Regions from separate parts of the Paenibacillus sp. FSL H7-0323 genome, predicted to be linked through region 2. Evidence: predicted binding sites of a transcription regulator. Region 2 holds the regulator's gene; each other region holds the start of a gene.

The links. Region 2 encodes LexA, which represses DNA repair genes until DNA is damaged. Its sites were predicted from a motif close to CGAACATATGTTCG; they were not measured.
Region 1: a site for LexA is predicted at 7,872-7,885, ahead of MHH89_RS14300 (YolD-like family protein). Genes of this name have one in related genera too.
Region 3: a site for LexA is predicted at 7,963-7,976, ahead of MHH89_RS14340 (ImmA/IrrE family metallo-endopeptidase). Genes of this name have one in related genera too.

What each region holds. Positions count from the first base shown of each region.
Region 1 is NZ_JBBODB010000001.1:3,138,432-3,148,374, forward strand. It holds gene MHH89_RS14250 (hypothetical protein) at 1-161, opposite strand, end outside; gene MHH89_RS14255 (RNA polymerase sigma factor) at 472-966, opposite strand; gene MHH89_RS14260 (M56 family metallopeptidase) at 1,144-2,268, opposite strand; gene MHH89_RS14265 (BlaI/MecI/CopY family transcriptional regulator) at 2,270-2,638, opposite strand; gene MHH89_RS14270 (hypothetical protein) at 2,942-3,610, shown strand; gene MHH89_RS14275 (sensor domain-containing diguanylate cyclase) at 3,873-5,465, opposite strand; tRNA gene MHH89_RS14280 (tRNA-Leu) at 5,736-5,821, opposite strand; gene MHH89_RS14285 (WGxxGxxG-CTERM domain-containing protein) at 5,981-6,457, opposite strand; gene MHH89_RS14290 (M15 family metallopeptidase) at 6,533-7,219, opposite strand; gene MHH89_RS14295 (hypothetical protein) at 7,337-7,501, shown strand; gene MHH89_RS14300 (YolD-like family protein) at 7,498-7,833, opposite strand; gene MHH89_RS14305 (hypothetical protein) at 8,047-8,607, opposite strand; gene MHH89_RS14310 (PH domain-containing protein) at 8,725-9,216, shown strand; gene MHH89_RS14315 (glycosyl hydrolase) at 9,290-9,943, opposite strand, start outside.
Region 2 is NZ_JBBODB010000001.1:1,824,422-1,834,364, reverse strand. It holds gene MHH89_RS08425 (MBL fold metallo-hydrolase) at 1-670, shown strand, start outside; gene MHH89_RS08420 (methyltransferase domain-containing protein) at 708-1,484, shown strand; gene MHH89_RS08415 (hypothetical protein) at 1,485-2,063, opposite strand; gene MHH89_RS08410 (hypothetical protein) at 2,286-2,666, opposite strand; gene MHH89_RS08405 (L,D-transpeptidase) at 2,817-3,155, opposite strand; gene lexA (transcriptional repressor LexA) at 3,334-3,960, opposite strand; gene MHH89_RS08395 (LysM peptidoglycan-binding domain-containing protein) at 4,212-4,625, shown strand; gene MHH89_RS08390 (DUF896 domain-containing protein) at 4,735-4,944, shown strand; gene MHH89_RS08385 (hypothetical protein) at 4,994-5,515, shown strand; gene MHH89_RS08380 (HAD family hydrolase) at 5,550-6,335, shown strand; gene MHH89_RS08375 (FixH family protein) at 6,598-7,023, shown strand; gene metH (methionine synthase) at 7,203-9,943, shown strand, end outside.
Region 3 is NZ_JBBODB010000001.1:3,149,016-3,158,958, reverse strand. It holds gene MHH89_RS14390 (sialidase family protein) at 1-949, opposite strand, end outside; gene MHH89_RS14385 (hypothetical protein) at 983-1,348, opposite strand; gene MHH89_RS14380 (hypothetical protein) at 1,758-2,261, shown strand; gene MHH89_RS14375 (hypothetical protein) at 3,102-4,091, opposite strand; gene MHH89_RS14370 (RNA polymerase sigma factor) at 4,088-4,582, opposite strand; gene MHH89_RS14365 (IS3 family transposase) at 4,793-5,656, opposite strand; gene MHH89_RS14360 (transposase) at 5,668-5,985, opposite strand; partial or broken gene MHH89_RS14355 (phosphomethylpyrimidine synthase ThiC) at 6,203-6,322, opposite strand; gene MHH89_RS14350 (DUF3139 domain-containing protein) at 6,437-6,772, opposite strand; gene MHH89_RS14345 (hypothetical protein) at 7,134-7,295, opposite strand; gene MHH89_RS14340 (ImmA/IrrE family metallo-endopeptidase) at 7,362-7,913, opposite strand; gene MHH89_RS14335 (YjfB family protein) at 8,077-8,253, opposite strand; gene MHH89_RS14330 (hypothetical protein) at 8,403-8,552, shown strand; gene MHH89_RS14325 (NucA/NucB deoxyribonuclease domain-containing protein) at 8,634-9,071, opposite strand; gene MHH89_RS14320 (cytidine deaminase) at 9,172-9,588, shown strand; gene MHH89_RS14315 (glycosyl hydrolase) at 9,763-9,943, shown strand, end outside.

The sequences.
Region 1 (9,943 bases), 1.3 Mb from region 2:
ATCGAAGTTACACCCCGCTTAGCAAGCATTCGGGCAAAGTCCAAAAACTCTTGTCTGACTAATTCCTGATCCTGCATCATGTCATGAAGGAGACGGGCGCGTGATTCCGCGCTGCATTGGTTAGGGAGAAACTGATACTTATCCTGGGCAAGCTTGTTCATCCAACAATAGCTTTTCGTCAAATTAATGGCGATTACAGCCCTGTCAGTAAAAGCTTCCTCTAATAAGCTTTGCCCCGGAAGCTCGCCCCAACACTCTTCACTCCACCCGTAAGCGTATACATTTTGCTTTAAGGTTTTTTTTTGCCTCTTGTTTTAGCAACACTAAAGCCTCTTGGATTGTAGCGACATTCGTCAGATCCACTCCACGATAGCCGTAACCTCTCCTGCTAACAAGGTTGAATACAATACTTGCTGCGCCACTGTTTTTTTGCGCCAGAACACTTATATTATTTTCATGATTGCTGGCTGGTTAAACTATGTTTTTCAAAACTTTTTTCAACTTCTTCTTTGCTCGCTGAACCCGTTTTTTACAGGCCTCTACAGAAATCCCAATTTCATTAGCCGCCTCCATCATTGAATACTTCTCCAGAGTAATTTTTTTAAGTAATTTATAGTCTTCAATATTGGTTAAGTCAGAAAATATAAAGTCAACATCAAGTACGTCACTATCCTCAAAGATAACGTTTTCATCTATTTCGAATGAAGTTACTACTATATTTTTAAGGTATGCCCGACTGCGAACTTTGTTTTTAATAACATTCTTTAATGTATTAAATAGCCAGCCTTTCGGATTGGAACAAAATAGAAATTTGTCGGCTTTAGCACATGCGATTCTAAATGTGTCCTGAACGGCTTCTTCGGCCAGTGTGCGGTCATTCAACTTGCTTTGTGCATATGCCAACAATGAACTATACATTTCCGTATATAATACTTTTATGGTGCGACGTTGATTATCATTTAGCACCGCCTTCTCACCACCATTTCCTTTTTATGAAATACAATCTACTTTAGTTATAATTTTATATAAACATATAAATATTGGTATTTTAATACTACCCTATAAACAGATAATAGGAACACTTTTTCAAAAAAATTAAAAATAAAAAAGCAACCTTCTAAAAGGTTGCCTTCTTCCTATTCATCATTTATATCCTAGGTTATTTGCATAGCGGCGCAATAGCTCTTTGAGGCGTGTTACCTCATTAACAATTTCACTATCGCTATCAATATTGTCATTTCTGTCATACGACGAAGTAACAACTTCGGTAGTAGTAGATGCTTGAGGTTCATCTGCGTTAGCTGAAACGGTTAACGCGGACCCTATCCATATAATTCCTATCAGCGCCACACAAAGGAATAGAACACCATTTTTCTTCTCTTTTAGGTCCATGATTGAAGAAATGCGATTTTTCAAACCTTTTTTCCCTCCATAAAAATTACTTGATAATGCTGTTTGGAGCTTCGCCCCATTCCTCGCAACAGTAATAATGATTTCCCCATATTGTATTCGCCGTTGATGATCTGCGTTTTGTAAAACCAATGCGTCACAAGAGATTTCACATTGTTCCGCTGCCGCTTTTGCCATAAGATAGACAACTGGATTGAACCAATGAAACGAGGTTGCAATCAAGATCATGGCCTTGCACCAGAGGTCATGCCGTTTAAGATGAATCAACTCATGCTTTAGAATTAGATACACTTCATCATCTGATAGTTTCACTCGCGGCAGTAAAATGACAGGCTGTATAAAGCCAATGAACATAGGACTTGTAACGCTTTCACATACGCATAAACCTATATGCTTTTTAATCCCGAGTTCCGACCTTACACTGTCTAAAATCCCTTGAACCTTCGCATCGGTTACAGGATCACTCCAACGACGTACCGTCTTCATAAAACGACTATGCCGTAGAGCATGATACAGTATTATGATTACAATACCGCACCCCCAAATCGCTGTAAGCACCCACCATAAAGAGATTGTTGCCCAAGCATCCCCCCTATCCCCAAAGTCCATTAAGGGGACAGTACGGATTATGGATGGAACAAGCGTTGCAGGAAGATCCGGCATGGTCACAGGGAGAACTAATAGGTCAATCTGTGGACGAAAGGGGAATATCCAGCCTACCGCAAGCAGCAGCCAAACCCTATAATTCCACTTTGCGACATATCGTTTGGATATAAAGGGCTGTATTGCCGCGTACACAAGCGTCAGCAATGACATAGATACAGAGCATTGGAGCACGGTAACTAAAAATCCCTGCATATCACTCCCTCTTATCTTTCAGCCAATTTTCCAATTGATCGAGGTCACTGTCCTTTACTTTGTTACTAGCATATAGCGTAGCAACCAAGCTAACGAATGAATTCGCATGAAAACGCTCCATAAAGTCGCCTGTTTCAAATTTCAGGTACTCCTCTTTGTTAATTAAAGGGAAATAAGTGCGCTCTTTTCCCTTTTTTTCAGTTCGAATAAAGCCACGCTCAACCAACCGTAACATAAGAGAAATGACCGTTTGCGCTTTCCATTTCCTATCATTTCCAAGCTGTTGCATAATAACATTAGTCGTTATAGGTGAATCATTGGCCCACACAACTTTCATGATATCAAACTCTGCATCTGGCAATTTTCTCATTATTTCTATTAATCAACTCCTTTAAGACAACTGTCTACAATGATATTCTACATTTGTCTTGAATTCATGTCAAATCTATAAAATAGAAATATTTTATCCTATTTATCACACACAATAACAATATTGGGATATTTTTGAAAATCTTTGTCCCCAATTCGATACATTAAGACATATATATTATGAAGAAGCATTTTCATAGTTTAACACTAATGAAACGGAGGCAATTCCGATGAACAATTAACGAATACTTTCACGTTGAACGAAAAACCAAATTCCCAATTTTAGAATGGAGGCTACTAGTTAATGAAAAAGAAATCTCTCTTTGTTTTCTCGGCCCTGGCTCTCCTCCTCCTCCTCACTCCAAGCTTTGCGCTTGCAAGTAATCAGCAGAACTACTTCGCTTCCCTGTCGGAAGAGAAGCTCGCTTATCAGGATGTTGACGCAGCTCCTACGGAATGGAAAGACGACATCTTGAATGCAAGGAATTCTATAATATACAGTACTTCTTGGACTGTTGATGGTCAGGTTGGCTATGAGTTGCCCGATGGAATGTTAGTAGAACTTCCAGAATTTTCGGACCTTTTTCCAGGTTGGGATGTTCCTAAATTGAAAGAAGATGTACGAAAAGAACAGTTAACTAAGCCTCAAACTTATGATTTTCATACCCTAGCCGCGAATTATGTTGGGTTTGTCTACTTATTTGAACCCTCAAATTCTGGAGCGTCACTACCGTTTTACACCTTTTATTCCAGCGCTAATAGAGTCACAATGATAGGTGATTCTTTACCAGGGACAAGCTATAATGCCGGTTTCACAAATCTTAACACTGGTTCGGATGTAGGTTATGCAAATAACTTACCGCAAGGTGGAAAACTATATCTCACTAAACTGAATTCAAACACTGCATATGGGGCTCGGGCTAGCACGTACAGCACAACAGGATATGCGCAAATGAGCGTAGTTGACGGCTAAACTCATCATCTGATTCTGTAGTGTCGGGTAGATGTTTGAAACGTAGATTGATATGTATGGGTAATCAAGGACTGCTTGTTCATTGAGGTTATTCGCTTTCTTCTAATTGATAGACTGTTTAATGCTTCTTCCATTATTGCTATTGCTGCCTTTTTAACTTTTGTTAAACGTATAGCCATTGACAAAACCTCCTTCTACTTCATCTGATTTAGTCAGATATAGCAAAGGAGGTTTATATGCTTCTATATTTCGAGCCATTGTTTCAAACATCAGCGACCATAGTCTGGTTTCTTCCCCTGCTCTTGGCCAAGTATAACGCCTGATCCGCCTTCTCCAGCAGCCCCTCCCGCTCCAATGTATGAAAAGGATAATGGGCGATTCCTAGAGAGATTGTAACCTGTGTCTCGATTGGCCCCCTGCTTTGTTCCATTGCCCGCCGGACTCTTTCAGCTATGATGAAAGCTTCCTCAGGTCTTGTGTGGGCTAGCAAGATGATGAACTCTTCACCGCCGTAGCGGTAGCAAACATCGTCTGGACGAACCGAGGTAACTATAACTTTGGCTACATGTTTCAGCACTTCGTCGCCGATGAGATGACCGTAAGTGTCGTTCACGAGTTTGAATTTGTCTACATCCAGTACAATGAGCGAAAACGGTTGTCCTGAGTCAATCCACTGACTCATCGTATACTCTAACGATCTCCGGTTCATTAAACCGGTCAGAGCATCCGTCGTAGCCTCTTGGGTCAGTTGATCCGTCTGCTTCTGAATATCCGTCACGGCAAGCAACACAGCCTTGGTCAGCAGATCTGCCTCTCGGCTCCATTGCGGCTTTGCTTCTGGCAATTCAATCTTCTCCTTGCCCATCCTGCTCACCAGATTTGCCAGGTACACAAAAGGCCGGGCCAGCTTGCGTGCTACGAGAATGACGCCCATCAGGAGGATAATGAACGGAAACAACGAATACCAGAGAATGGTCCGAAGGTGCCCCATCAGTTGATGATGGATGACACTAATCGGCGAAACGACCACAATTCCCCATCCGTTGGCTGGAACGCTGGAGTATCCGGCAAGCATTTCAACGTCACGGGTGTTACGCACTTGCTGTTCCCCACTCTCCCCATTCATGAGTTTCTGCACAACCTTGTTATTGCTGACATCCTTCCCAATGAGCTGCTTATCCGGGTGGTACAACAGATGCCCGCTTGAATCCACAATATAATAATAGGAGCCAGAATCGTCCACGTTATTGTCGCCAAAAATCATAGACAAAATATTGTTCTCCTGCAGATAAAATGTGCCGCTCAAAATACCGCGATATGTACCATTCTTGCTAAAAATCGGCTGACTCATAAAAACGATTAGTCTCTTTGTGGTTTGGGTCATGTAGGGGGAGGATATGTAAGGTTTTTTTAACGCCAGAGCTTCTAAACCGACCTTAGAAGTAATATGGTTTCCTACTGACCCCAAACTAGTCGGTACTACATTGCGGATCAGCCCGTCGGCATCGAGCACGGCGATAGAATTGAAGTAATTGCTACTATTGCGCATCAGTTCCAAATTATCATCCACTTGCTTCGGCGTTGAGGTTTCGTCATCGGAGAGTGTGTCAGCACTGTATTCCAAACTGCTGCGCATGGACTGAAATAAGGAATCCATTGTTTTGGTCATTCGGTCAGCGTTGTAGTAATTCAGATGGAGTGTAGTCTCCATCAATGATTGTTTTTTAGACTCGTAAGAGCCAATCAGAAGGATGCTTGAGGTTAGTAGAACCACCAGCGTAACCAAGCCCGTAAGCAGCGATGTAAGACTGAGCTTTTTACTTTGACGCGGGTCGGCTCTTCTCAGTGTAAGCAAACTTTAACCCTCCTTGGTTCTTGAAAACTAGATTAATTAATAATACAACAAATTAAGATGTTATTCGACAGTAATCAAAAGGCTCGGATCTCTCATACCACTCTGCTTACCGTTTGATATACGGCGGTTCATGAAATCTTACATATTAAAAAACTCCTCTCCAGAACTTGTGATTAGACAAGCACTGAAAAGGAGTGAACCTTAGCTTTTGACGGAAGTTTTACTCAAGAAAAACAAAAAAACCTTGATTTCTCAAGGTTTTCACTATGATGCCGAGGACGGGGGTCGAACCCGTACGGTACTCACGTACCGCAGGATTTTAAGTCCTGTGCGTCTGCCTGTTCCGCCACCCCGGCATATTATGTGTTGAAGCTTCATACGTTGTTCACATATAACGCGACAAGAAATATAATATCATGAATATCGATAACGCGCAATCCTTTTTCGAAAAAAATTTATTCACAATAAAAATAACCCGTTCAGCCAGAACCGATACGGGTTATTATAAACGCGGATTATCTACGCTCGTCACTTCTGCTTCTCATTCCGGCAAGACCCAAAAGTCCAAGCAGACCGAGCCAGCCCCAGTTAGATCCTTTGTTAGTTGCAGCATTCGTTGTTGTACTAGTTGCACGGTATTTGCCGGTCTGTGTGGTGTTGGTTGCCGGGTTGACAGTGCTGTTGGTTCTGTAGTTGTTCCGGGTGTCATTGTAGTTATTGGTGTTGTAGTTGTTAGGTCTGTAATTATCATCGATGCGGATCTTGTCTTTCATAATGCTCTCATGCTGATTCATTGTTCCCGTGGTGCCGTTCATTAAATTGCCTTCCGTATTCATCATCCGAGTGTGTTCCGCAGTCCCATCCATCCCGGTATTCGCGGCGGGGATACCGCCCAATGCTGCTGATCCCACGGCATTTGATGCATAGCTAGCTCCCATTAGACTCATTGATAATACAGTACCGCATGCAAGGCTTGTTATCAGCTTGTTCACAGTGTTATGCCTCCCTTTAAGGTTAGTTATCACTGATAATTTCCCCTTGGACGGCACTGTCTATGCATGGTGGTTTTACTCTTTTACTACATTAACTGTCTTAGTCACAGCATCATAAGTAACCTTTGCTCCAAGCGCCTCAGCCAGCGCACGTATGGGTACATAGGTTGTTCCGGTATCGAGAACGCCATCGGTAAGCTTGCGGCCGTTTAGGTTAATGGTCACTGTAACGTCTTTGTTCACCTGATCATCCCCTCCGGTAATCTTTTTTAAAGCCTCTTTGGCTTGGTCCGTCGTTGGACGTTTACCTGCCCGAAGTTGATCTATAGTTAAACCGAAAGTCATTTGCAGATGTGAATAATCTTTAAAAGAGGTCCAGTCCCCGCCCCATTCTAAACCAAGCCGCTTAGCCTCCTGTACAACCTCTTGCCAATCTGCTGTCTTATCCTTATCACCATCACGATTGATATCCCAAGAAAGGCTAGTGCCATTCGGCAGCAAAAGCGCAAAATCAAACGCAAGACCATAATTATGATAGCTGGTACCGCCTTTAGCGTTGGTAACTATCGGTCCTGGTTTGCTTCTACCCTGCGCATACAAAGCATTTTGCTCAGCAATGGTCCGTAGACCCTGAGTAATAACGATAGGGACTCCTCTCGCATGGCTTTGCTGAATCAAAACATTCGCACCTGCCGCCAAGACAGGATGAAGCCCGACCAGACGCGCCGCGGATTTTTCCCTCAATTGCTCCAAAGTCAGCATAGAATCACCCCTTTGGTATATTCAATGATGCCGCTGCCCTATTTGCCTGTACCCCTGTCCCCTTTAGGATGATTTCCACAAAAAAGGACAAAATATTTAACGAAAGGTGGGAGACATATGGATATTCATAGCGATAGCTATAAAGTTGCAGCCCTTAGTGAACAGGAAGAAGCACTGGAAATTATTCGGAATGCTGAAGCTTCCATTGCACATCTGACTGGTAATCCTACCGTTACCTTAATCGCTTATGAGAAAAGCGAAGGCAACGGTTCTCAGCATTAAACGATGTAGACCTCGACAATATCATCCACATCGATCCACTTCCATTCCTCCGCCCACTGCAGCTTAAACTCACGCGAGTGGGTGTGAATGGAAGTCACAAAACCACTTAACATCGTATTTTCAAAAGGGTCAAAAAGAATAACTGTCACTCGTACATGACTCCGCAACGACAAAGCCAGTGTACATTCAATCTCCTCCAGCTTCTGCTCATCCAGAATAGGCTTGATGCGGCGCAGCGTTTCCCGTTCATCTCTTATAATTCGTATCTTATGCTCCGGCAGCATCATGCGGCTGCTTTCCCACAGCCCGTTTTTCTCCAGCTTTTTGCCCATGGTAACCCCTCCTTAATTATATTCTATTCCTCTGAACACGAACGTATGTTTGTATTATATCCGCATCTTCGCATATTAATCAATAATCAGGAAAAAGATACCTTTTTAAGAGTCACTCTTTATTCAAAAGATGTATATTAATGTATATCTATCCAAGCTAAAATTCGCAGCAAAAAGACGCTGACAGATAAACTGCGCAGCGCCTGATTTGATTTATTCTTGAACAACGTCCCCAGACTCTGAGGTAGCCTGACCTTCGGAGTCTATAAGTCCTGTTGCTTCTCTTGCCTCGTTAAGCTTTGAAATACCGAATAACATCGCTACATCAGCGTTCTGATTCAATTCATTAAATTGCTCAGCCGTAACGTTTGCGGAATCAGCACCTTGAGAGGCCTCTTCTTTTAAAGAATAAGCACTTTCAAAGGCAACTTTAGACTCTTCGAGCAACTTACGAATGTCTTCAGGCAAGCTGGAGGAAATTTTTACTTTCTCGGCTTGATTCGATAAATCAGTTGCGGTACTCTGGAATTGCTTAATTTTCTTCTCCAACTGCTTGTCCGTGAGTTCTCCTGCTGAATAACCAGCAATGGCTTCGTTGAACTCCGCTAAAGAAGTTTTTCCTGACTCTTCAAGTTTAGACATTTCATTGTAGAAGTTTTGCACGGTCTCCTGCACTTCTTCCTCCGTGGCAGGTGCCGATGAAGTTGAATTATTGCTGCAGGCGCTAAGGATGACAGTCATCATCAGCATTCCTATTAGTAAAGCTTTTTTCATTATTTATCCCTCCACTTAACAGGATAATGTCGGTTTGTGTAAAGCGCAAATGAAATATATGTAAAATGACTGTTATGTTATAATTATTTTAATTGTGATCAGGAAAGGAGAGTATTTATGCCTTATTGCACCACCTGTGGAGCGGAATACAAGCAGGGCGCTAAATTTTGTGGAGAATGTGGAACCAGCCTTGACGGTACCGCTCCAGTAACCGCTCATCGACCCGCAGTAGATAATAATCATGTCATCCAAGAAGTCGTGCTCTGGAAAGGCAAACCTGCCGGCATCTCGGATCGACTCAAAGGAATCGTAGGACTTAACACAACTTCATATACCATTACAAGTCAGCGTATTATGGTAAAGACCGGACTTATCGGTAAAAATGTTGAAGAAATCGAATTGCTGCGCGTACGCGATTTATCCGTAAAACAGTCTATCATGGACCGGATGCTTGGCATTGGGTCATTAACTGTATTTTCTGATGATGCCTCAGCGCCTCAGCTTCTTTTTCGAAAAATCCATGATGCCCAAACCGTCAAAGATGTTCTGCGCAAAGCCGTTCGTGACGAGAAGATCGCCAACAACATTAGCTACCGCGAGCAAATTTAAGACGTTCATACGTAAAAAGGCCCCGGAAAACCGGGGCTTTTTGCTTGCGCTTGCACACTTGAAGTACTCTTTTTTAAGGAAGATAAAATGCCCCCGCTGGGATAACCCCCTTGATCTGGCTCGGACTCTCCCACTGCAAAACAACCCGGGCGTCGCCCGCATTCTCATAATACTCCACCTTTATTTCATACGGCTTACCTGCAATCAGGTTTATACTCCCTTTTCGTTCCTGGCCGCTCTGATTCACCCAACTATCAATGACTAGCCCGCCATCAATCCATACCCGTATCCCATCATCAGAGTAGGAATAAATGGTATACACCTCGCTAAAAGCAGCCGTCAGCTTCCCACTCCACCGCACAGAGAATGCATCTACACGAATGGCAGGATCAGGCGAACCTTGTCTCCATGAAAAGTTAATATTGGCATCCGTTCGCAACAGTGCAGGCGTGCCGCTAAGCGTCATGTTATTGTAATATTGGCCACAGAGTCCACTCTCCAGCACACTATCCCCAATAGCAGCGAAAGCGGCGGCCTCAGCAGCATACTCCTCTCGTGTGAATACCATTTTGTCGTTCATAAAAGCTTTTATCACAGCGTCGGTATTCTTCTCATAGAGGAGTTTCCCCCAGGTCAGCTGATAAGACCATTTGGGCTGTGTTTTGGACAACAGTTCAGCAGACGGAAGCTCTCCATTCTCACCAATCGCAATCAGCTTGCCACGACC
Region 2 (9,943 bases):
AGCCGCGTTAATTGATACGGGATTAGGTATTGATAATATAAAAAGAATAACGGATCAGTTAACGGATTTACCTATCGCTGTCATAACTACGCATGTGCATGCAGATCATATTGGCAGTCATGGGCAATTCGAGACAATCTATGTTCATAAAGCGGATGAGGATTGGCTGATTAACGGAATAAAAGGCTTGTCCCTTGCCCAGATTCGAAAAGATATGAGCCGGGACATCACCCTTCCTGTTCCTGAAACCTTTGATCCTAACACCTACATACCTTTTCAAGGGAAGCCAACAGCTCTTTTACAAGAAGGGGATGTGCTCGACATAGGCGGGCGTAAAATAGAAATATACCACACACCAGGTCATTCGCCAGGTCATATCAGCCTTTTTGATCATGCCAACGGATATCTGTTTACAGGTGATTTATTGTATGACGTTACGCCAATCTATGCCTTTTACCCTTCGACTAGTCCGGTTGATTTAGTGGCCTCCTTAGAAAAGATTACGGAAATTCCAGGAGTTACCCAAGTATTCGGTTCTCATAATACACTGGGTTTAGATCCATCTATTTTACAAGAGGTCAAAAAGGCGGTTCGTGAGTTACGTGAGCAAAAGGTAGTGGCACATGGTACGGGCATTCACCAGTTTGATGGGTTTAGTGTGCAATTTTAGATTTTTTTATGTCGAAAACAAATGGGGGTATGGCGATATGGCGTCTACATCAAAGGCTTTTGCTAGATCAATGGATTCTTATTTAAACTACATTAAAATGCCTTGGGGGAGATTGTTTTATCATTCCGCTTGGCAGCAAATTGACAATCACTGCAGCTCTGAAGAGGTTCAATCTATTTTAGATATCGGCTGTGGTTTTGGGATAACCAGTCGTGAATTCGCAAAAAAAGGTTATACAGTTACAGGGATAGATCCGACTCCAGAGATGATAGTCATTGCGCAAGAGTCTGCATGTAAAGACGGTCTTAACATAGCCTTTAGATCGGCAACGCTACAAGATGCAGATGTATTAGCGGACGGATATGACTGGATTTTTTGCCATAATGTGCTTGAATATCTCGATGATCCAAAACAATTGTTAATGGACATTAGTAAAAAACAAAATGAAAACGGAATGCTTTCTCTTATAACTCATAATCCAGTGGCAAAAGTGATGAAAAAAGCCGTTATGAATAAAGATCCTATGGGGGCTATAGACAGTATTGGAAACACGCAGGAATATAGCGGCATTATTCAAACAGACATTACCATCTATACAAAAGATCAATTAGTGGAATGGCTCGCGGAGTGTGGTTATGAGATTAGAAGTATATACGGAATACATAATATCTACGGATATATTGTGGATAATGAAATAAAAATGGATGAGCAATGGCATGTAGAAATGGTGGAGCTAGAGCTTAAGTTAAGCAGTTTATCTCCATACAAGGACGTTGCTATTTTCACACATCTTATTGCGCAAAAAACAACTTAATTATTCAGATACGATTGACCTGAACAGTGCATGTAATTGTTGTACTTGGGAGTAAGCTTCCTTGTACTGGTTGTCGGATTGTTGAATAGGCAATAAACCCGGCAAGAAGGAGATACAATACACAGGCGTTTCTTTGCTGTTCATATATATTTTAAGCGTAAGCTCTTCAATCACATTAGCTTCTTCATCAGCTTCCTTAAGGACGTTAATATCTGCACTTGTTGCAGTAGTTTTGCTGTTTTGATGTCTTTTGGAGACTTTTGAAAGGGTGAGTGCGTTAACCACAATCTCGGATCCCATTACATTATCAAAAGAGTATAGCTTTGCTACTGCTTTTTTGTTACTCTTCGGATTTTTGGTACCGATTGCCAATTTTTTATTAGGCTCGTTAAGTGCAATCAAGTGAGATTGATTGGGGGGAATGAATGTTTTGGTGAAGCTGATGTTAAAAGATGAGGTCGCATTAACTAGCTTAGAAATTTCAGATGAAGCAGATAGCGTTTTCAATTTTATAATGGCGGCACTTAGAATTAAAACAACTCCTAAAATAGCAAATAAGTACATCAAGATAATCAGCATATAATCACACCTCCTAGTTATCTCATTAGACTCAAATTGTTGCTTATTGAAAGATATGCCTGAATGATCTCCACTAGTATCTTTTAAAAGGGAAATTCGTGGAATTATAGGATCGGCTTCACGATTAACCCAAAAAAAGCACCCAGAGAAACCTTCCGATTCTGCAAATGATGCAAAATTGGGGGTTGCTGCAAGGGTGCTTTTTAAGATGATTATGAAAACCTATAGAAAATTGAAGGCAGTGATATGATCGGTATAAACAATCAGCTGTTTGTATTCGATCGGAGTCCCATAACTAGCATAAGGTCTTACAGTAACGTCATTGAGGACAACAAAGTTATAGCTGAAATTTTTATCAGGGTGTTCTGCTCCCAAATAAGATATGTATTCGTCTACAATTACATCATCCATCAAAGATTTTAAATCAAATACATCCTCTTTGTTGGAGACGGTTGGAGAGACGATTCCCTGAATGCTGCCAAAAGAGGTGAGCAAATTCACTTTTTTTCCACTAGCTTGTTCATCATTTAAAAGTAAACCGGACAGCTTACCCAGTGCATCGACTTTAAAATCGACGAGGGTTCTAATTTTTGAATTATTCAAACTAAACACATCCTTTTCAATTTGCAATCCTGTTAACAATATTCGACATATAATCACGAAACTCCTAGTATGCTAATGAAAAAATACTTACTTATGTAATGACCCCCATTTTTTAATGTGATTTGGGGGTTGCCGAGCCTCCATTCGAATTTAATTTCTTATCGTTACTCGTGTGCCTATAGGGACAATAGCAGCGAGTGCTAACACATCCTCGTTGTACATCCGGATGCAGCCGTGGGACACCTCTTTCCCAATGGAGGAAGGGTCATTGTTTCCATGAATTCCGTAGTGTGGTTTAGACAGTCCCATCCAAAACACACCGAAGGGACCCCCTGGGTCGGGTTGTTTGTTAATAATAGTGAATTCACCCACTGGGGATTGGGTTAACATCTTACCGATGCCGACAGGGTAACCTCTAATCACAATATCATTGTCCAGAAGATATAACATTCGTTGGGTCAGATCTACAATAATTCGGTAGTTGGGCATTATACGCAACACTCCTTTCTAATTAGGATATGAGCAGAACGCCTAAAGGGTTATTCATAGAAAATGGCCATTTTAGCCATTGGGAACAAATGTTCGTAAGTGGTTGGAAAAGCAAAAAAACGTAGAAAAAAGGCTGTTCCGCATATGCGGAACAGCCTTTTATGTTAGAAGTGCATACTTAGTGGATATCTCGAAACAATCCGATGACTCTTCCGAGAATAGTTACGCGATTAAGGCGAAGCGGCTCATAAGCTGGATTCTCCGGCTGAAGCCGTATATGATCACGTTCCTTGTAAAAGGTCTTAACGGTTGCTTCATCTTCTTCGGTCATGGCTACAACGATATCTCCGTTGTCCGCTGTTTGTTGTTGGCGAACAATCACATAGTCACCATTCATAATGCCTGCGTCAACCATACTATCACCCATGACAGACAGCATAAATACTTTGTTGTCACCTACATAGTGAGTAGGAAGTGGGAAGTAGTCTTCGATATTCTCTGTAGCAGTGATAGGTACCCCGGCGGTAACTTTACCTACGACAGGAATCCGTGAGATGGTCTGCGCGAATTGGTGAACATTCTCTGAATCCTCTTGGCCTAGTAATTCTATTGCACGTGGCTTCGTTGGATCTCGACGAATAAGTCCCTTCTTCTCAAGCCGGTCCAAATGACCGTGAACTGTGGAGCTGGAAGCAAGGCCAACAGCTTCTCCAATTTCCCGGACGGAAGGTGGATAACCCTTGCTGCGGACTTCGCTTCGTATAAATTCCAGGATCGCCAGCTGGCGACTTGAAATCTTTGACATTGGAATCAACCCCATATAGTAATGTTTGGGAAAATTATAACATAGAACTACCGTTCGCACAAACATAAGTTCTAACTATTATAAATATTAATCTGCTAGAGTTAAAAAATGGTAGATGAATGATAATAAAATGAACCGTTTGAGTCTCTCGAAAAAAAGAGAACAATTGTTCTGAAATAGTATTGAACAAAACACATGTTCGTGTTATTATAAATTCGAAAGTAAGAACAAGTGTTTGGAGGATGATGATTATGCTAAAATACAGTACATACCGCAGCATCTACGATAAGGCCCCAGTGGTTGAATCTATAGGACATAATGACGTTGCCCGTAATTCCGCTAAGGTGAAAGAGATAACGGAACGTTTGCTTGGAGGGATGATTTCGTTGTTCCGTCAAGATTTCTTTATTAAGTTAATATTGATTTTCGTGCTAGTATTATCTGGCCTAACAGTAGTGGGAAATGTATTTGCAGGATCGACGACTATAATGAAGGAAGAGAAGCGGATTGTGGTTGAACGTGGAGATACACTATGGAGTATTGCCCTTAAGAATAAACCAGCTGATATGAAGACAGTTGTTTATATAGAAGGAATTAAACGTTCAAGTGGGATTAAGAGTAGTCAAATTAACGCTGGAGACATACTTACTTTACCTATTTATTAATTTTCTGAGAACATAATAGAATGACCAGTAGAGCTTGCAGGGAGTAGACCTTGACAAGCTCTTTTTCTCATGGCAGAGTTAGAATTAATTTATAGGGGGAGGGAAAGTATTGAATATTGATGAGTTGGTCGCGCGAATTAACGAATTGGCACGCAAACAGAAGAGCGTAGGCCTTAATCAAGAGGAAGTGGCGGAACGCGCCAAGCTTCGTGAAATTTACCTGGGGAATATCCGCAATAACTTCCGAGCACAATTAAATACTATTGAAGTAGTAGATAACGATGAGCATGAACAAGGTAACAAGGGGCTTAAACATTAGCTCGCTGTTCCTTTTCATAGATATTTCAGGATGACTAGGGGGAACGCACATGGCCCGTTCTTGGGAAAGAATGGTTCAACGCAACACACAGCAAATCAACAAGCAAAGAAAGAAGCAAGGCAAGGATACGATTTATGCCTCTAAATCTCCTACCCAGAATGCCGAAGTCTTTAAAGGTCGCAACATTGCATTTCCGGTAGTGTTAGTGATACTTGGCACTATGTTTTGGGTAGTTGGTTCTATTGATCAGGCCAAAGGTAATGGCATGCTGGCTAATTGGCTGGGAGTAGTACTGTACTATTTGCTGGCAGCGCTATTGTTCTTCCGTCGTCCGTACTTGAAGGTGGAAAAAGCAAGACTGTCCACTATTAAATTCAATCGCGAACGCGGACTTCCAGCTGCAGATATTGAGAAAATCACCCTTTCGCGTGGAGCTGTAGTCATTAAGCACAAAGGGAAACGTACGAAATGGATTTTCACAAAACTTATGAATCGCTATGATACTAATGCGATGAGTACACGATTAGAAGCATTTGCTAAAGCTCACAACATTGAAGTAGTTCACGAATAGAACTAGACCAGTTAAAGGGAGAGGGAGACCTGTAATGCCAATTTCTGCTGTACTATTTGACCTTGATGATACATTGCTGTGGGATGATCGGAGCGTCGAAGAAGCATTTCGTTCTGCTTGTGAAGCCGCCGGGGATACGATCGATCCACAAGAACTAGAAGTTGCAGTTCGTAAGGAAGCAAGTAGCTTGTATGAATCTTATGAGACGTTCCCATTTACAAAGATGATCGGAATTAATCCTTATGAAGCACTCTGGGCTAACTTTACGGCAGGTGAACAGCCAGAATTCCGTCAATTGGAGCAGCTTGCACCGGTATATCGTAAAGAGTCTTGGCGTCGCGGACTTGCAGTGTTAGGGGTGGAAGACGAAGCACTAGCTGAGACCTTGGCAACTAAATTCGCAGCAGAGCGCAGAAAACGTCCATACATCTATGAAGAAACAATGCATGTACTGGAACAGTTACGGGGTCAAGTGAAGCTTTTGCTACTTACGAACGGCTGTCCTGCACTGCAACAAGAGAAACTAGATGGTGTGCCCGAGTTAATTCCTTTCTTTGATCATATTGTGATTTCCGGAAGCTTTGGTAAAGGCAAACCGGATAAGGAAATTTTCCTGCATGCTTTAGAGCTTCTTGATGTAACGCCTGAGCAAGCGGTTATGGTCGGCGATAAGCTGACAACGGATATCCGTGGGGGGCTGGCAGCAGGGTTGACCGCGGTCTGGATTAATAGAAAAGGTAGAGCACCTAGTCTTGATATTCATCCGGATCATGAAATCAATCACCTTGAGGAACTTCTTCCACTAGTTCAATCCTTGTAAGATATACAGAGCTATTAGCTCCAATATAAAGACTTTATAAAAGCAGCGAGTTTCTGAGATCCTAAGAAACTCGCTGCTTTTCTGTACATACATACTAACATAAGGATTTCATTAGATTTTTAAGTAAATGATTTAAGTCACAAGACTAATGCGGAATTGATGCAAAATACTGAAAAACCAATAATAATGTGTATAATAGATGGAGATGTATAACATGAATTGGTAGATTTTTATTATTCGATAATGATTGGGAGGGCTCCGAATGATGAGATCGAAGAAATTAGTCGCTGTATTATTAGGTGCAACACTTCTAGTACTAGGTGGATGTTCTTCAAATGGAACCAAGCATTCAGAAATACATAACATGAATATGAACATGTCTATGGAACCTATCAAAGTCGAACTACAATGGAGTCCTGAAGAAGTTGTTGTAAATCAAAAGGTAACCTTTGAAGCTGTGGTGACCCAAGATAACGAGGCAGTAGATGATGCAAAAGAGGTTCTGTTCGAAATTGTGAATAAAAATGATGAGGGACAGAAAATAGAGCTTAAGGGAAAGCTAATTGGTAAAGGAGTCTATCAAGCAGAAGGGACCCTTGAAAAGGAAGGACAATATAATGTCACTTCACATGTGACAGCCCGGACACAGCACTCTATGCCTAGCAAAGAGCTGTCTGTGAAACCATGATTCAAAGGTTCGCAAAGGTTACTGAGCAATAACAGATAAAGCAGAGTGGAAAGGAAGGCTTTTCGAAATTCCTTTATTCTGCTAAACTTACTCTAATGTTTTACTGGGGGGACTATTAGTTGGCTAAATATACACTTGAGGAAAGCTTACAACAAAGGATTTTGATCCTTGATGGCGCAATGGGCACGATGATCCAACAGGTGCCTCTTACTGGAGAAGATTTTGGAGGCGATGAGCTGGACGGCTGTAATGAAATGCTGGTATTAACACGTCCAGAAGTCATTCAGACGATTCATGAGCAGTACCTCGAAGCAGGGGCTGATCTCATTGAGACTAACACATTTGGTGCAACCTCTGTTGTGCTAGCTGAATATGATATTCCTCAGCGGGCACGTGAGATCAATCTAGCGGCAGCAGAGTTGGCTCGCAGAGCAGTAGACAAATATGACACACCTGACCGTCCGCGATACGTCGTGGGGGCTATGGGTCCAACAACAAAAACGCTCTCAGTAACTGGAGGCGTTACTTTCCAAGAGTTAGTTGATAGCTATGAGGAACAAGCAGTGGCATTGATCGACGGTAAAGTAGATGTTTTGCTGCTGGAGACCTCTCAAGATACACTTAACGTTAAAGCTGGAAGTATTGGTATTCGTAATGCTTTTGAAAAGACTGGCATCACATTGCCGGTTATGATTTCCGGAACAATTGAACCAATGGGTACTACATTGGCGGGTCAGAATATTGAAGCATTTTATATCTCATTAGAACATCTGAAGCCTATCTCTATGGGCCTCAACTGTGCGACTGGTCCTGAGTTTATGCGGGATCACATTCGTTCGCTTTCGGAGATCTCCTCCGCAGCCGTGAGCTGTTATCCAAACGCAGGATTGCCGGATGAGAACGGACATTATCATGAATCTCCAGATTCTTTAGCTCGCAAGATTGCAGCCTTTGCCGAAAAAGGCTGGCTGAACATTGCAGGGGGTTGCTGTGGAACGACACCAGAGCATATCCGTGCGATGAAGGAAGCACTTTCTGAATATCCTCCACGCCCGCTGACAGGTAATCATCCACCTGCACTTTCAGGCATTGAGCCTATCTATATTGAGAACGACAACCGCCCATACATGGTTGGTGAACGTACGAATGTACTTGGCTCTCGTAAATTTAAACGTCTTATCGTCGAAGGTAAATATGAGGAAGCCTCAGAAATTGCCCGTGCTCAGGTGAAGAGTGGGGCACAGGTTATTGACGTGTGTGTACAAGACCCTGACCGTGATGAGATTGAAGATATTAAGCTTTTCTTAGAACTGGTTGTGAAAAAGGTTAAAGTACCCCTGATGATCGATACTACCGATCCTAAGGTTATCGATTTGGCTTTGCAGTACTGTCAAGGTAAGGCGATAATTAACTCCATTAACCTTGAAGATGGTGAAGAAAAATTCGAGCTGGTGACGCCGATCATTCATAAATATGGTGCAGCTATTGTTGTGGGTACCATCGATGAGACGGGACAAGCCATTAAGGCGACAGATAAACTGGAAGTGGCTAAACGCTCCTATGACTTGCTAGTGAATAAGTACGGTTTAGCAGGAGAAGATCTTATTTTTGACACGTTGGTGTTCCCTGTAGGAACCGGAGATGAACAATATATCGGTTCAGCAAAAGAAACGATTGACGGCATTCGTTTGATCAAGGAAGCACTTCCAGGTGTTCATACGATCTTGGGCATCAGCAACGTCTCCTTTGGATTGCCGGAAGCGGGACGTGAAGTGTTGAACTCCGTATTCCTTTATGAATGTACAAAAGCTGGATTGGATTATGCGATCGTAAATACAGAGAAAGTGGAGCGGTATGCTTCCATTCCTGCTGAAGAACGTCATCTTGCTGAGGAACTGATTTATAATACGAATGATGAGACGCTTTCTGCTTTTGTAGCTGCTTTCCGTGGTAAAAAAGTAGAGAAAAAAGAGAAGATTTCCAACCTGTCACTTGAAGAACGTTTAGCTTCCTATGTGGTTGAAGGTACGAAGGAAGGACTCATTCCTGACCTTAATGAAGCATTGACTAAATCTGGTCCGCTGGAGATCATCAATGGACCGCTGATGGCAGGGATGTCGGAAGTCGGCCGGTTATTTAATAATAATGAATTGATTGTTGCTGAGGTGCTGCAAAGCGCTGAAGTGATGAAGGCATCTGTCAATCATCTAGAGCAGTTTATGCAGAAGGATGAGACAGCGGTTAAAGGGAAAATTATGCTGGCAACCGTAAAAGGGGACGTGCATGATATTGGTAAGAATCTAGTGGAGATCATCCTCTCTAATAATGGTTATCAGATCATTAATTTGGGTATAAAAGTACCACCAGAGACCATTATCGAAGCCTTCCGTCGAGAAAAAGCTGATGCGATAGGATTGTCCGGGCTGCTTGTGAAATCTGCTCAGCAGATGGTCCTCACCGCTCAGGATTTACGTACAGCAGGGATCGATGTTCCGATTATGGTCGGCGGCGCAGCTTTGACCCGTAAATTTACGAAGACCCGTATTCGTCCAGAATATGACGGTCTAGTATTGTATGCTAAGGACGCTATGGACGGGCTGGATATTGCCAATCGGCTTATGAACCCTGAAGAACGGGAGAAGATTGCCGAGGAAATTCGTGTGGAGGCAGAAGCAGCGGTTGCGGTGGCGCCTAAGCAAGAACTGCCGAAACTAACCAGAGCAGTGCGTTCCAAAATATCTCCAGATGCACCTGTATTTGTTCCACCGGATTTAGAACGCCACGTACTGCGTAACTATCCATTGGGGCATATTATCCCCTATGTGAATATGCAAATGCTGCTGGGTCATCATTTGGGGTTACGGGGTTCTGTAGAAGCCCAATTAGCTGCTGGAGATCAGCGGACTGTTGAACTGAAGGG
Region 3 (9,943 bases), 1.3 Mb from region 2:
CGGTGATGGCTGGGAAAAAGTTTTGGGAGCCCACCGGACTACCTGTAATGGATATTGGTGCCCCCCAATCCACACCAAAATTGGTGGAAGTGGCAAGAAAAATATCGGAATAACCTTCTCGAAAATCTTGCCATACAGCATAGACATTCCCTCGCGTCGTCGGTGCATTAGAAATATCTGCTGCGAGGGAAGGGTATGTCAGACATCTAAATGTATATCCCGGCAATGGATCTGGTGGGACTACAACGCTGGCGACCATGGTTTCAGGAGTAAAAATGACCCCACCGTCTGAGGATGTGCGAATTTTAAGATCAGTATTACCGGGAGGCTGATTGATCCATCCCACGATAACAATCCCATTTAATGTAATTGCTATACCGGGGAATTCTTCGAATTCTTCGACCGAAGACAGCAGGGAGGGACTGGAATAGGTACTACCGTTATCTAGGGAACGATTGAAGAATATCGTATTTCCCGGTATGAATTGTGTGTTGTAATCATGCGTATAACCAGTATATACATTTCCAAAAAAGGGACTTGATCCAGCTTTGTCGGTGACAACGACCACCTGATCATCATTTACAAACTGCCCAAACCCTTGATTCACGATGACTGGAGGTCCGAATGAAGAGGCATTGTCGGCAGATGTATAGGAAACGATCGACCCGCTGAGACCGTCTGAATCGAAGGCGTGGGCTAATACTACGAAAGTGGTCGGGAAAATATAATCAATATGTGGTGCTTCGATGCCTGCAAATCCTGTCGGTAACGGCAATAACGTTGTTGTCCAAGTGGCACCTGCGTCAATAGATTTGTATAAACCTATATTAGGAGGGCCTAATCGAAGATCTACAGCTACGGCAACCATAACTGAAGGATTAAGCCAATTTACCGCGATGGTGGGCTCAAACTGAACGCTTGCGCTCGGCGAAATTTGAATATTAGCCATGCAAAGCTCCTTTCGTCAGAGAGTTTTCGGTACTTATGGGTTCAGCTGAGCTATGAAAGTAAGTTCGGATTGCAGCACTCTTTGATGGGGAATGACGTTTCCTGACGAATCCGTTCCGAACACCGTGATAATCGTGTCTGCCGGTGCGTTTCCAGTTACGAGAAATTGGACTTCATAAGCTGAATTGCCTGCGATATTAAAACCGAGAAACTGGCTGGTGTTAGCATTAACATTTAATGAGTTGGAGTAGACTAAACCTTTACTAACCAAGGTATTCCATACGTAAACGTGATAGACTACGTTAGATGAAAAACTAAGGTTGTCATTATCGATATTAATGAGCACGTTGGATGCTGGGGTAGTCCCTGTGTTCGTAATGATGCCTGTTGTTGTTGCCATGAGCTTCACCTCTTTATTAGTTTGCTATATATATATGAATTGAGATTCATTGTGTTTGGACAAGGGAATTAGAAAAATCGCGGAAATGAATACTGAGAGGTCTAATTAGGTGGGGAAATACAAATAAAATTTCAGCATGATCTGAAGTAACTTGATTATAAGTTGAACAGCAATTGACGATTTTTACGACTTCTCTGCCACTGCTGATCTTGTAAGGCGCATGCAGGTAACTATTCGCTATCAGCAGGAGAATTTTAAGAATTTTAAATAGAAGGTCTGACATTTATTTTAAATAAATGTTATAATTATTAAATCAGTGTGTAGAGATATTGGTCTTTTTTATTGGGCCAAAAATATATGTCTCATGATACGTCTGCCATCTGAAATATTATTCACGGAGATGACAAACATGCATGGAGACACAAGACTGCCCAGAAACGGAAAAGAAGGTATACTATTTTTACTCATTATTTCAATCATTTCAGTTAACACTATTGCCCCTATTATTGTGGGGTTGGAACGCGGCTTCAGTAAGGAAGTGTATATAGATACACTAAAGGTTATTCCGTTTATGTGGATGATCGTAGTTTTATCCGTAAGATTAGTTGCAGGACCGATTGTTGGAAAAGTGATGCCGAAATTCACGGGACAAACCGATGGATTTAATGCAAGGATTCTGTTGAATACTTTATTGAATGTCACAGTGTTATCTATTTTACTATCAATTATCGGCACATGGGTTGGGACGAAACAAATAAGCCTGGATCCACTTAAAAACTTCCTTCACATCTGGCCGAGAAACTTTGGAATAGCATTTTGGATTGAACTGTTGGTTGCGCAGCCGATCGCAAGATTTGCGATGAAAACATTACACGCAAGACAGGATCGTAAAACAGAAAGTGTAAATGCGTAACTAGCTAGAGTGTAGTAGACTAATAAGAAATTCAAGGAGCGTCCATGGTGGGCGTTCCTTTTTTGCAGCAATCGGAAGTATCGAGAGAGACCCTGTGTTCCTTTGAAATTTGATTCCATAACAATTACGTGAACGATGCTTCTCCTGTCGGACACAGCTGACCCTTAAAGCGGTTTTTTTCCACATTTGCAATTCTAACGGACTCCATAGTCGCTATTGGCATAAAAAGTACCGCATGTGAGCCTCTTTCTAGGCATTAGCGTCCATGGAGTCCGAAACCATGCTCTTAAGGCTGAAAATCAGCAAATAGCGACATCTGGGTCCGATAGCTCGAGGTGGAGGAGGTTAGTTCGTTAATTCGTTAGCTCGTTAGTGCCGTGCTCTTCATAGATTTAGTCGCAGAAATTACAATGAGAAGCAGCTTTTAAAGGAACAATCAGTAGTCTCACCTCTACAACCAGCATATCTAGTATGCGGGCTCGTAAACCATACAGTAAAGCACAAAACGGCACTGCTCCAAACCATGAAATGGTTTTGAAGCAGCGCCGTTTTTGTTAACAGCCAGCTAAATTGTCAAATGGAGAGAGGGCGACCGAAACGAGGTTCTCAATTGCTTCCGATCGCAGTCCCAACCGCAGTCTCGATCGCAGTCCCGATCGCAGTCCCGATCGCAGTCCCGATCGCAGTCCCGATCGCAGTCCCGATCACAGTCCCGATCGCAGTCCCGATCGCAGTCCCAATCGCAGTCCCGATCGAGTCCCGATCGCAGTCCCAACCGCAGTCCCGATCGCAGTCCCAACCGCAGTCCCAACCGCTATCCCTGGGTTTCCACCAGCATTCCTAAAGTTTCATGCTGTTCCACAGCTGCTGGAATGCCCCGGATTCGACCTCGAAGAATACCGGTGCTTGACCGTAGCGAACAAGTCCTTGACCGAACAGCGTCAGCTCTACTCGGGCGTTGTCTTCCAGCTGTAAATAGATGATCTTACGGTCTTCGCTGTCGTAGATGCCTTGCTCGATCAGCGGCTCTGCTGCCAGTGGTTTAGCCGCTTGGAGGGCTGTCAGGAAGCTATCAAGCGCCTCGCCATTGGCGAGTGGCGCCTGCTGCTGGAGGCCGTTGTTCCAACTGTTGAAGCTTTCCCATTGAGCTGAAGTAACTCGGCCTTCAAGATTCAGCTTGCCGAACAGGTCGGCGCCGCTGTTTATGGTGATGCCGTTGGTGTGCTCATACAGTTCGGCGAATACCTCGCCGTTGATTACCGAATAGGACATAATCAGAAAGCTGGGGTCATAGCCCTTCACGGAATAGAGATCCGTTTCGCCGATGTTCGAGGCTAACTCAATATATTCGTCGTTACCGCTCCATTCGTTGATGCCGCCTGTAGTGCGTCCCAACTTATCACCGCGTAGAGCAGCAGCATCGGCAGCGTCAATGCGAGTCGCTGACTGTGTATAAATATTATTTTTATACACGACCAAGGCGATCATATCTGCCTTCACGCCAGACTCCTTATCTGGCAGTTTCAGCTTGGGAATGACAATGCTGCCGGATGTAGCTGTGCCTGAATTGCCAGCATTACTTGCTCCCGGAGTTACCTGGGCAACCTGCCCTGGGGAGCTCTGACTGTTCAACTGCTGCCATATACTAGGCCCAGCCAGACCGATTCCTGCGGCGAGCACGACACTTGCCGCGATATAAACGGTTTTGCGCGGACGCTTCCGCTCCTGCCGCTGCTCTATTTTATTGAACAATTCTTTTTTCATCTCTTCACCTGGTTTCATCGAATCCACCGCTTTCTTATATGTTGTTCGAAACTGATCTTCCTTCACTGTGGTTCCGCTCCTTCCAGCTCCAGTTTTAACAGTTGCCGTCCCCGCTGAAGTCTCATCTTCACGGCAGACTGACTAATCTGCAGAATCTTGCTGATCTCCTGGATGGGATAGTCCTCGTAATAATAAAGATGGATTACGGTTTTATACTTCATGGGCATCGCCATAACTAACTGCAGCAGAGCCCAATCCTCGGGGCTGTCTGCCGCAATTGGCTCAGCGCTCTCCAGCTTAACCTCGCGCTTGCGCCAGCCTCTGCCCAGTAGTGTTTTACAATGGTTGGTGATTACCCGGATCAGCCATGCCTTCTGATGTTCGGCATCTTTGAACTCCGGCGCTTTTTCTATTAGCTTGATGAAGGTATCCTGAGTGGCTTCTTCGGCATCTTGCCGGCTGCCTAGATGGACCAAAGCGATCCGGAACAGCATATCTGCGTAGATTTCGTAACTCTTCATCACATGATTTCCCGGCCGGGTCATGGATCGCTGCATGATACTGTGCCCCCCTTTACCTATAACACCATTTAGGACGGCATTAGGTCACATTTTGTTCCTGAGAAAATTCCTTATGTTTGAGCGTAAAGAATGCCTATTCATAAATTATCTCCAGAGGCTTACGGACTCAAAAGTCGTTATTTGCATATTTATAGGCTTTTGAGCAGGTTCGCGGACTTCATGGACCTCTGTCAAGAAAGTGGACAGTCACGCAACAGACATTCTAGTCAATTGCTCAGCAAAACGAACTGGAGAAAGATACCCCAGCGCGCCATGCATTCGCTTGCGGTTATAGTAAAACTCAATATATTGAAAAAGTGTCTGGTAGGCTTGCTCCTTAGTTTTGAATCGCGGATTACAATAAATGAGCTCCTTTTTCAAAATGCTGTGCCACGACTCGATACAGGCGTTATCATAACAGTTACCTCTGCGGCTCATGCTGGACTCCATGCCATACGCTTTCAACTGCTTCGTGTATTCATGAGAAGTATATTGAGAACCTCTATCGGAGTGATGTAATAGACCCTTTTCCGGTTGTTTAGCTTCGTAGGCATCTTGTAAAGCGCCCGAAATCAAGCTAGTTTCCATATGGTTGTCCAAACGCCACCCCACGATTTCGCGCGTGCAAAGGTCCATCACACTAGCCAGGTACAAGCGCCCTCCCCGGCAAGGAATGTACGTAATGTCGGTAACCCATACTGAATTGGGTTTGCGTATTTTAAATTGCTGGTTCAGCGTATTCGGGGCAATCGGATGGTCATGATTGGAGTCAGTGGTCTGTACCCGATACGTTTTGGAGACAATGGAGCGAAGCTTCATATGTCGCATGTACACACTCACCGTGCGTTCGGTAACGGTATAACCTTCTTGATGTAACAGGCGGGTGATCTTCGGACTCCCATACCGCTTTTGATGGTCTGTAAAATGATACTGAATTCGCTTCATTATCGCAGCCTTACGAAGCATATGCGTACTGTTTTTTTCTGTCCGCCACTTGTAGTACCCGCTCCGTGACACATGTAGGGTCATGCACATCTTCTCCAAGAGAAACTCGGAGCGATGTTTTTCAATAAACTGGAATCTCAGTTCCTTGGTTTGCTGAAGATGTGCACTGCTTTTTTTACGATCGCTAATTCCTCTTCCACATCGGCAATCTTGATATCTTTTTCTTGAAGTTGACGGCTCATTTCTTTCAACTGTGCCTCGAGTTCTCGTACTCGATCCACGCTAGCTGCCGGTTCATTCTTTAATTCTCGATACTGGCTCATCCATTGATGCAGGGTACTTTTTGGGATGTTGAGCTCTTCCGCCAAGTCGCCCACTGTTTTTGTTTGCTCTTGAATGAACTGCACTGTCTGTTTTTTAAATTCTTCGTTATACCGTTGTCGATGTTCTCCCATGTGAACACACCTCCGTGGACTCATTATCGCCAGTCTGTTAACTACTGTCCACTTTTTATTCTAGCTTCATCAGTGACGCTATTCCTTAAAAAGGAGGTCTTATATGGTGTTTTTCATGCCAATAAAGGCTATGGGGTCCGCTACACTTTGAAATGGAGTGTTATACCGCGCATAAGATCAACTGTGTCCGATAGCTGCTAAGAACCACGCCAATGTTATCTGTAGTCAGTGGACCTAATGTATAAAAAGGGGCTTCGTTACAAGTTTCAAGTTGCTTATCCATACTCTCTTTAGTCAAGTGCATCGGCACATGTTCTGGACCCTCTACCATCACCTGTCTACGCAAACGATGTTTACCTATTTAGAGCAGGGAAGATCAAAAAAACGCGTTTGCCCAAGCAGCAAAGTGCTGACTGCTGGACAAACGCGTCTTTTTTATAGGGCAACTCCTTCACGGGAGATTCTCCTCGATATGTTTATATGTATAGCTAGGATCATTACCTTTAACAGGAGCCCTGCTGTATTGAAAGATCCTTCCATTTTCTTTTCGATAAAAGTATCTTGCGTAGGGTTCGTCTGCAAAAATCACCGTGGTACTTACGAGGGGAGCTTTGGCAATCTGGGTGTATACTTTATCAAAATCTTCTTTCTTATAATTTCTCGTCTCTACTAGATAATGAATGACTTCTCTGTTCATATGATTTTGGAAGGAGTGGAGGGCTAAGGATGTTATTCCATAGATTAAAAGGATTAGAACGATGAAGATTAGTTTTGTTTTTTTCTTCATTAATTCCCTCCATATAAATAATTTGTATATAGTATAAGATAATATACTGAGACTGGTATGTCATTCATAGATATATGACGCAGGAGGAAGAGAAAATACTGGAGCTGGAGCAGCAAATTAAGATGCTGGAGGACCAGGTAAGTCCAAGGCTGCCGGGGTGGAAATCTTATGGTTTTTAATATGGGGTTTTGTCGGTATATTCATTATTCTAGTTCTTATTGGTGATACAGTTTGTATTTGCATAACAGATTATACAAAAAGGCAGCAAATAACAATAGTAATCCAGGCATAAGCGAACGAAGAATTGCCGGGACATACTATATTTGCTGCCTTTTAACTTATGAAGAATAATGATTCTCTTTTAGTCCTCTTTGGGTTCTTGCAATAAAATGGAGAAGGTCCCCGTTTCGTGATCCACCTCAATCGTCTCAATGCCCACGAAATCCGGGATTTCGGGGTGTACTGCATCTACATTATAATCCGGATGAGTCAGTAATAATTCAATTACTTTAATGGCTTCCATGTCGTTCCCCCTCACGAGAAATTCCACCATAAATGAATATGCAGAGCACTATTGCAACTAAGCTTATTATCTCCGTGATCCGTTGCGAATATGTGTCAGTCGTTCTTCGTTTCTTCCCATCACGGCCAATAATTGCCCTTGGAACACACGTCTTTGGATCTGATCAATCCGCTGTAAGGCTAGCTCGGCAGGAACTTGAAATTCTGCTGCGAGATAGGAGATGGCATCCTCCCGTTGCTCAGGCAATGTCATGCGGGAGATCATGGAGTAAGGCATCGCCGCATACAAGATAAAACGCTCGGATTCATCCTCCTGTGCCCGCGTGAAATGCTCTGGCATCAAGGTCTGATTATCACTGCCATGGCGAAGGAGGTGACACAGTTCATGAAGAAACTCTAGCCGTTGAAGATTGGCTGGAAGGCGGTTGTCGATAAACAGGCTGTACATCCCTGCAGACGCTTCAATGCTCTTGCTTCTCACATCCAAATAATGAACCCAGATATTAAGCCGCTCTGCAATATACGATATTGAAATTTGTGAGGGCTGATGAAGATTTAATCGCTTGTATAAATCCTCCGTCCATTTCTCAAGCACAGTCATTTGATAATATGATTTCATGTTCTCCAACTTATTCACCTCGTTTAAAATCACTAATAAATCATTAATGGGATCGTATGTTCGCATAAATGCGCAAAAGAAAAGCCCGAAGGGCTATGTAGAGTAAAAAAATGCTAAGGATACACAAGAACATTCGTTCTCATGTATCCTTAGCATAAAGCAATTACACACTAATATCAAGTGTTTTTCCTAAATTAGGAGCAACGCTTTTGCCCAGCATTTCCACCATGGTTTGGCTCTGGGTTTCAGCCTGATTCTTGGCAATATTCATGACCTGTATCCCTACATTTTGAGCTAAGGATGCTTGGCTCATTGCCATTGATAATGCAGCTATATCCATATTGCACCTCCTTTGTGTATATCCTGTTTATCGACTGTCCACCTTCAATTCATTAGGTGATTGGCATTTGTTTGCCAATTCGCCCAAACGGCTTATCTCCTTTTTACATATCTTGTGCTGTAGTCATTAATCATTAGGAGGAATTGAAAATGGGAATGGAACATGGTTGTGGTTGTAACGTAGGTCCGGTAGTAAGTCCAGCATCAGTAGGTCCGGTGTGTAGTCCTTGGACTTCAACAGGAGCAATTCTGGTACTTTTCATCTTGCTGGTTATCATCACTAAAGCTTGCTTATTCTAAGTTAGCTGATGTGCAGTGTAGCCCCATCTGGCGAATGCCAGGTGGGGCTATTCTATTGCCTGGGGCTGGTCAGACAGACCGTTATTTAAACATAAATTCTACCCGGGTTCCGTCTGCATAATCCTCCAGCTGATTGCCAACCCAGCTTCCTGCCCCGCGGTTATCGCTTGGCGTTATGTATTCAATGTCGGCACCAACGCCGCCTTCCTTACACATAGCCATTGGCCATTCATCCCGGTCATACCCCTTTTTAGTGGGAATCCCTTTTAAGGACTCTTTACGGTTCTCTTCAGCCTGCTCTCGGTTAATCGTACATGTGGCGGATTCACCTTTCGCAATGGCATCCTGAATATGCTTGGCGGTCTCAGGATAGCGGTCTGATGGGAAGGTTAGCTGAACAACACTCGAATCGGATGGAGACGAGGGGTCTGTAGGCTCTCCGTTTTGTTCAAACCAGTAACTAGCCAAAGCAAGTAATGCAACAATGATGAGACTGGAGATCCATTTTTTTACTTTCAATTCTGCTCCTCCTTTTTTGGCACTTAAAATAGTATATCTTATATCATAATTCAGTGCGATTTAATATAATTAGGTAAAATAAAGGAGGACGGAACTGGATATGGAGTACATAATTACCATTGAGGATCAGACGCTTATTGCGGCTGCCGAAGATATAATTACCAGGCGTTATGAATGGGGACGGCACCATGTGGGTGCAGCGCTTCGTACTAAAACAGGAGAGATTTTTACAGCGGTACATGTGGAAGCCAGCATGGGGAGGATTACAGTCTGTGCAGAGGCGATGGTGATTGGCAAAGCGATATCCGAAGGTTATAAGGAATTTGATACGATTGTTGCGGTAAGGCATTCTGACCCAGACAGCGAGGAAAAAGAGATTAAAGTAGTCTCTCCCTGCGGCATGTGCCGAGAGTTAATTGCGGATTATGGAATAGACTGCAAGATAATTGTATCGGAGGATGACCGATTAGCTAAATATGAAATCACTGAACTATTGCCTTTAAGGTACACGAGATAAGAAAAAAAGTAATGAGGAGCCGCGGAGCTCCTTTTTTTGTTGAGCCGTGAATTTATTCAGCAGTTCCTTATATCGTCCCAACTTATTTTACAACTTCATGTCCATTCGCTGAGTTCATGTCATTATTGTCCCCATACTATAACTTAAAAAGATTTAAAAGGATGGTGAGAATAGATGGAGCAGCGGATTATTCGTCAGATGGTTGATTCAGCATCAAGGTTCGTGGGCGATGTGCAGTGGCAGATGGCTTTTCGCAGATTACAAATGGCTCCGGCGGATTCGGGGCTGTCGTCCTCGGCTCAGCTATTGCTGAATACCCTCTATTACTTGCAGGGAAAGGGTGTGATAAGCGGCC